Regions from separate parts of the Methylocystis borbori genome, predicted to be linked through region 1. Evidence: predicted binding sites of a transcription regulator. Region 1 holds the regulator's gene; the other holds the start of a gene.
What was found. Region 1 encodes LexA, which represses DNA repair genes until DNA is damaged. Its sites were predicted from a motif close to TGTTCNNNNTGTGTTCNG; they were not measured.
Positions count from the first base shown of each region.

Region 2: V3H18_RS13200 (PA0069 family radical SAM protein) is a predicted target of LexA. The motif match lies at 2,033-2,050, and genes of this name have one in related genera.

Region 1 is NZ_JAZHYN010000015.1:18,865-22,278, reverse strand. Features, by position in the region: gene V3H18_RS06975 (ComEC/Rec2 family competence protein) at 1-914, shown strand, start outside; gene lexA (transcriptional repressor LexA) at 921-1,631, opposite strand; gene gltX (glutamate--tRNA ligase) at 1,858-3,282, shown strand.
Region 2 is NZ_JAZHYN010000044.1:11,755-15,168, forward strand. Features, by position in the region: gene V3H18_RS13195 (ribonuclease HII) at 1-571, opposite strand, end outside; gene V3H18_RS13200 (PA0069 family radical SAM protein) at 718-1,857, opposite strand; gene V3H18_RS13205 (homospermidine synthase) at 2,138-3,414, opposite strand, start outside.

The sequences.
Region 1 (3,414 bases):
TTTTCGCGACGCTCTGCGCGACATCGGCGACGGCGTCATTCATGGCGAACGACTTCCACGAGCTCAGTCCCTATGTGCTGATCGGCAATCCGCTGACGCTGGCGATCATCGAATTTTTCGCCGTGCCTTGCGCGCTGATCGGCGCGGCGCTCTATCCCTTCGGACTCGACGGCTTTGTCTGGCGTTACCTCAAAATGGGCATCGATCTCGTGACCTATCTCGCAGGGCTGATCGCGAGCGCGCCGGGCGCGAGCCTCCCCGTCAAAGCCTTCGCCCCCTGGGCGATTGTCTTTCTCGCGCTCGCCGTTCTCTCGCTCGTGCTGTGGCGGACATGGGCGTTTCGCGCCACGGCGATTCCGCTCGCGCTTATCGGCCTGATGGGCGCCATGGGCGGCGCGTCTTTCGATCTCGCCGTTCCGGCGACGGGCGAGGCGGCGGCGCTGCGCCAGCCTTCCGGCGAGCTCGCGCTCATGGGGCAAAGGCCCGGCGCCTTCGCCGCCGAGCAATGGCTGCGGGCCGACGCCGACGCCCGCGCGGCGGGCGACGCGAAAAGCGGCGTCTCCTGCGACGATCTCGGCTGCGTCGGCCGCGCCTTTGACGGGCGCCTCGTCGCCCTCGTTTCCGCGCGCGGCGCCTTTCTGGAGGATTGCGCGCGCGCCAGCGTCATCGTCACGCCGCTTTACGCGCCGGACGGCTGCGCCGCGGCGATCGTCATCGACCGAAGGAAGCTCGCTGAGACAGGGGCGGTGACGCTGCGCTTCAAGGACGGCGGCGCCGAGTGGACGACGGCGCGCGGAATCGACGAGGATCGGCCCTGGTCGCCGGCGCCGCGCCTGCGGCGCGCGCCGCCGAAGGACGTGTCCGAGCAAGAGCGCGCGGCGGAAGACGCCCGCCTCATGGAGCCGCTTCAGTGAGGCGGATTAATATTTCCGCAGGAGGCTGACGAGCTTGCCCTGGATGCGCACGCGGTCGGGACCGAAGATGCGCGTCTCATAGGCCGGGTTCGCGGCTTCGAGCGCAATCGAGGCGCCACGCTTGCGCAGGCGCTTCAATGTCGCTTCCTCCTCGTCGATCAGCGCGACGACGATATCGCCGGTGTCGGCGTTGTCCTGTTTCTTGATGACGACGGTGTCGCCGTCGAGAATGCCGGCCTCGATCATCGAATCGCCGCGCACTTCGAGCGCGAAATGCTCGCCATTCGCCAAAAGGTCGGGCGGGAGGCTGATCGTATGGCTGCGGTTCTGGATCGCCGAGATCGGCGTGCCGGCGGCGATCCGCCCCATGACCGGGATCGCGACCTGCTGGTCGCTCTCGTCTTCGTGCCGCTCGTGCAGCGGCCGGACGCGGCCGAGATTGCCCTCGATCACGGAAGGCGCGAATTTGCCGGAGCGCCCGCCGGCGCTGCGCGGCGTCGCCGATTCCGGCAGGCGCAGCACTTCGAGCGCCCGGGCGCGATTGGGCAGGCGGCGGATGAAGCCGCGTTCCTCGAGAGCGAGGATCAGGCGATGAATGCCGGATTTGGAGCGCAGATCGAGCGCGTCCTTCATTTCGTCGAAGGAGGGCGGCACGCCGGACTCCTTCAGGCGCTCATGAATGAATCGCAGCAAATCGCTTTGCTTTTTTGTCAGCATCGATGCATCGCCCCTAAAGCCGCGCAGGGGGTAAAAGCGCAGCCAGAGTCTCTTTTGAATTGAGACTATAAACAAATCATGAACAGACGATAGACGTTCTCTCTGCGTTCCGCAAGGTCCATGTTCACGCTTTGGTTGAGGCGGACCTGCGCGCGCTCCTATTCGCTCGGCTCCGCCCATGCTAGAGGGGCCGCTTCGCGCATCTTTAAGGATATTTGCGGCGCTCATGTCACAGGTCGTCACCCGCTTCGCCCCGTCGCCCACGGGCTTTCTCCATATCGGCGGCGCGCGCACCGCGCTCTTCAACTGGCTCTACGCCAGAAAACACGGCGGGCGTTTCCTGCTGCGCATCGAGGACACCGACCGCGAGCGCTCCACGCAAGCGGCGATCGACGCCATCATCGACGGCATGAGATGGCTCGGGCTCGATTGGGACGGCGACATCGTCTACCAGTCGGCCCGCGCCGCGCGCCATGCCGAGGTCGCGCAGGAGCTGCTCGCCAAGGGCAGGGCCTATCGCTGCTACGCCACCGCGCAGGAGCTCGAGGAGATGCGCGAGAAGGCCAAGGCCGAGAAGCGCCCCTGGCGCTATGACGGCCGCTGGCGCGATCGCGATCCTTCGGACGCCCCCGCCGGCGCGCCCTTTGTGGTGCGCATCAAGGCGCCGCAGGAGGGCGAGACCGTGATCGACGACGCCGTGCAGGGGCGCGTCGTTTTCCAGAACAAGGATCTCGACGATTTCATCCTGCTGCGTTCGGACGGCGCGCCGACCTATATGCTCGCCGTCGTCGTCGACGATCACGATATGGGCGTGACGCAGATCATTCGCGGCGACGATCATCTCACCAACGCCGCGCGCCAGAAGCATATTTATGAGGCGCTGGGCTGGGAGACGCCGGCCTTCGCCCATATTCCCCTCATCCATGGGGCGGACGGCGCGAAACTCTCGAAGCGCCATGGCGCGCTCGGCGTCGACGCCTACCGCGCCATGGGCTATCTGCCGGCGGCGCTGCGCAATTATCTCCTGCGCCTTGGCTGGTCGCAGGGCGACAAGGAGTTTTTCACGCTGCCCGAGATGATCGACGCCTTCGATCTTACGCAAGTGCATCGCTCGCCCGCGCGCTTCGATTTCGCCAAGCTCGAAAATATGAACGGGCACTATCTGCGCGACTCCAATGACGACGAACTTTTCGATCTTCTCGTCGCGACGCTTGCCTATCTCGAAGGCGGAGAAGCCATCGCGCAGGCGCTCGATGATAAAAAGCGCGCGCAACTGCTTGCCGCTTTGCCGGGATTGAAGGCGCGGGCGAAAACCTTGAACGAGCTTCTCGACGGCGCGGGCTTTCTTTTCGCCCAGCGGCCGCTCGCGCTCGACGCCAAGGCCGCGCAACTGCTCTCGCCCGACGCGCGCGCGCGGCTCGCGACGCTCGTCGAGAAACTCACGGCGCTGCCGGAATGGACCGCGGCGACGACGGAAGGCGCCGTGCGCGAACTTTCCGTCGCGCTTGGCGTCAAGCTCGGCGATGTCGCCCAGCCCTTGCGCGCGGCGCTCACCGGGCGCGCGACCTCTCCCGGCATTTTCGACGTGCTCGAAATATTGGGGCGCGACGAAAGCCTTGCGCGCATTTCCGATCAGGCGGCGCGGGCTTAGGCCGCGTCTCCCTCTTCGCCGCATGGAAATTCCACAAAGCGAAATATGCGCGTCGCCTCTCGCGTCGCCCTCGCGCGGCGCGTCGCTTGACAGACCTTGCCATTGATATAGTTTTTGCACCGCACAATCTGA
Region 2 (3,414 bases), on a different contig from region 1:
GGCTCGCGCCATGCCGCGCGATCGCCTCCAAATGCTTGCGCGCCGCATAGCCGACATTGGTCTCGAAGCCGTAATGCGGATAGAGGATGGCGACGCGGCGCATCATCGCGTCGCGCGCGACTTTAGCGACGATGGAGGCGGCGGCGATCGAGAGCGCGGTGGCGTCGCCCTTGACGATGGCGCGGCAGGGACAGGCGACGGGGGGCGGATCGTTCCCGTCGACGAGAAGATAGGCGGGCGTTTGGGAAAGGCCGGCGACCGCGCGGGCCATGGCGGCGAGCGAGGCGCGGCGGATATTGATGCGGTCGATTTCCTGCGCGGTGACGAAAGCGACGCTCACCGCGAGCGCGCTCGCCATGATCCGCTCAAAAGCCTCTTCCCGCTGCTTCTGGGTCAAGACCTTGGAATCGTCGAGGCCGGACGGCGGGCGCTTGGGATCGAGAATCACCGCAGCCGCCGCGACGGGACCCGCGAGCGGACCGCGCCCTACTTCGTCGACGCCGGCGACCGGCCACACGCCCTTGCGGCGCAGCCGCGCTTCGATCGCGAAATCGGGACCGGCGCGCGTCAAGGCTGACGTCCTTTGAAAAAGGGCGTCGCCAAAGCGGCGTAAGGAAAAGCGCGCGGGCGCATGGCGCGATGAAAGCGCGTCGCTTAGCGCCTTGGCAACCGCGAAGACGAAAGGCGCGCCATTCGTCCAAAGATTTTTATGCCGACTTAAAAAAGCGCGAGCTGCTGCGGCGCGCGGCGCGGGGGCTCGAAGAGGTCCGTGCGCAGCTTGCTGCGCGAAAAGCCGAGCCGCGCGGCGGCGACCTCGAAACGTCTCCCGATCATCCAGGCGTAGGGGCCGTCGCCCTTCATGCGCCGCCCGAAGGCAGAATCATAGAGCTTGCCGTCGCGAGTCGAGCGCACGAGGCCGAGCGCGCGGCGCGCCCTATCGGGAAAATGCGTCATCAGCCATTCGCTGAAGAGATCGCGCAGTTCGAGCGGCAGGCGCAGCAGCACATAGCCCGCTTCGCGCGCGCCGGCCGCATGGGCGCGGGTCAAAATCTTCTCGATCTCGTCGTCGTTGATCGCCGGAATGATCGGCGCCGTCAGCACAGTCGTGGGCACCCCTGCCTTGGCGAGCTTTTCGATCGTGTCGAGCCGCAAATCGGGCGTCGCCGCGCGCGGCTCCATGAGCCGCGCCAGCCGGCGATCGAGCGTCGTGACCGATATGGCGACTTTGACGAGGCCTTTCTCGGCCATTGGCGCGAGGAGATCGAGATCGCGTAAAACGAGCGCCGATTTCGTCACGATCCCGACCGGATGATTGGCCCGCGCCAGAACCTCGAGAATCGATCGCGTCACGCGATGGCGCCGCTCGACCGGCTGATAGGGATCGGTATTGGAGCCGAGCGCGATGGTTTTGGGGACATAATTTGGCGCCGACAATTCGCGTTCGAGCAATTGCGCCGCGCCTTCCTTAACGAAAATCTCGGTCTCGAAATCGAGGCCGGGAGAAAAGCCCATATAGGCGTGGCTCGGCCGCGCAAAGCAATAGACGCAGCCATGCTCGCAGCCGCGATAGGGATTGATCGACCGATCGAAGGAAATATCCGCCGATTCATTCCTCGTGAGAATCGTGCGCGGCTTTTCGATATGGATATTGGTCGTCAGCGCCTCGAGGCTCTCCAAGGAGCCCCAGCCGTCGTCGATCTCCTCGCGCGTCTCCTTTTCGAAACGGCCGTTGCGCTTCGACAGCGCCCCGCGTCCGCGCCGACGCTCGGCGTCGATGAGCGCGCCGACGCGCGCTTGGCTCATCTGGCCAATCTCGCGCCCGAGCGCCTCGGATGAAACGTCAGCCAAGCGGCCCATTGCGGACTCCAACTTTTATGAAAGGACAAGGGAGACCGCGCTGACGCGAAACTTCGACGCGGCCTCCCGACGACAACGCAACGCGACGCAACTCATCCGGCGCGACGCCGGACGCCTTTGGGGACTCGCCGCTCTCCCCCAGCTCGACCGGCCAGAGAGGAACATAAGGCGAATATAGAACATATATAGAACATTCTTGGCGCGCGCAAGAGCGCAAAAAAAGCGCCGCTCTTGCGTGCGGCGCTTTTTTTATGGCGGCGTTCGCTTTTTTGCGCGCCCCTCAGCGCACGAGAATATTCCTGAACTGCCAGGGATCGCTCTCGTCGATGTCTTCCGGGAAGAGGCCGGGCCGCCCATCGAGCGGCGTCCAGTCCGTGTAATAGCCCTTCACCGGCCCAAGATAGGGAAGCTGCACCTCTAGGCAGCGCTTGTAATCCACCTCGTCGGCCTCGACGATGCCGGCTTGCGGATTCTCCAGCGCCCAGACCATGCCGGCGAGCGCGGCCGAACTCACCTGCAGGCCGGTCGCGTTCTGATAGGGCGCGAGATCGCGCGTCTCCTCGATCGAGAGCTGCGAGCCGTACCAATAGGCGTTCTTGGCGTGGCCGTAGATCAGGACGCCCAATTCGTCGATGCCGTCGACGATCTCATGCTCGTCGAGAATCTTCCAGCTGTCCTGCATCTTGCCCGACGCGCCGAAGATTTCATGCAGCGAGAGCACGGCGTCGTCGGCGGGATGATAGGCGTAGTGGCAGGTCGGACGATAGACCGGCTTTCCGGAATCGTCGCGCAGCGTGAGATAGTCGGCGATCGAGATCGACTCATTATGGGTGACGAGGAAGCCATATTGCGGCCCCGGCGTCGGACACCATGAACGCACCCGCGTATTGGCGCCGGGCGAGAGAAGATAGATCGCCGCGCCGCAGCCCGAAGAATGCGCGCGGCCGATGTCGGGTAGCGCTTTTTCATGCGTGCCCCAGCCCAGTTCGGCGGGCTGCATGCCCTCGGAGACGAAGCCTTCGACCGACCAGGTGTTGACGAAGACGTTGCGGGGCTTGGGGTCGCGCGCGCGCTGCGTGTCGCGCTCGGCGATATGGACGCCCTTGACGCCAAGCTTTTGCGCGAGCGCGCCCCATTCGGCGCGCGTCTGCGGCTCCTTCTCCAGCGCGCCCGTATCGCGCGCAATATTGACGAGCGCCTGTTTGACGAACCAGGACACCATGCCGGGATTGGCGCCGACGCAGGAGACCGCCGTCGAGCCGCCGGGATTGTTGCGCCGCTCTTCGAGCACGGTCTCGCGCAAGGCGTAATTGGTGCGCGCGTCATTGCCCATATTCTTGTCGAAATAAAATCCGGGCCAGGGCTCGATGACCGTGTCGACGTAAAGCGCCTTCAATTCGCGCGCGAGCTTGATGATCGCGAGCGAGGAGACGTCGACCGAGAGATTGACGACAAATCCCTGGCCCTCGCCCTTGGTGAGCAGCGGCGTGAGAACCTCGCGATAATTCTCCGGCGTAAGCTTCGTCTTTAAAAAGGCGATGCCGCGCTCGTCCAGCA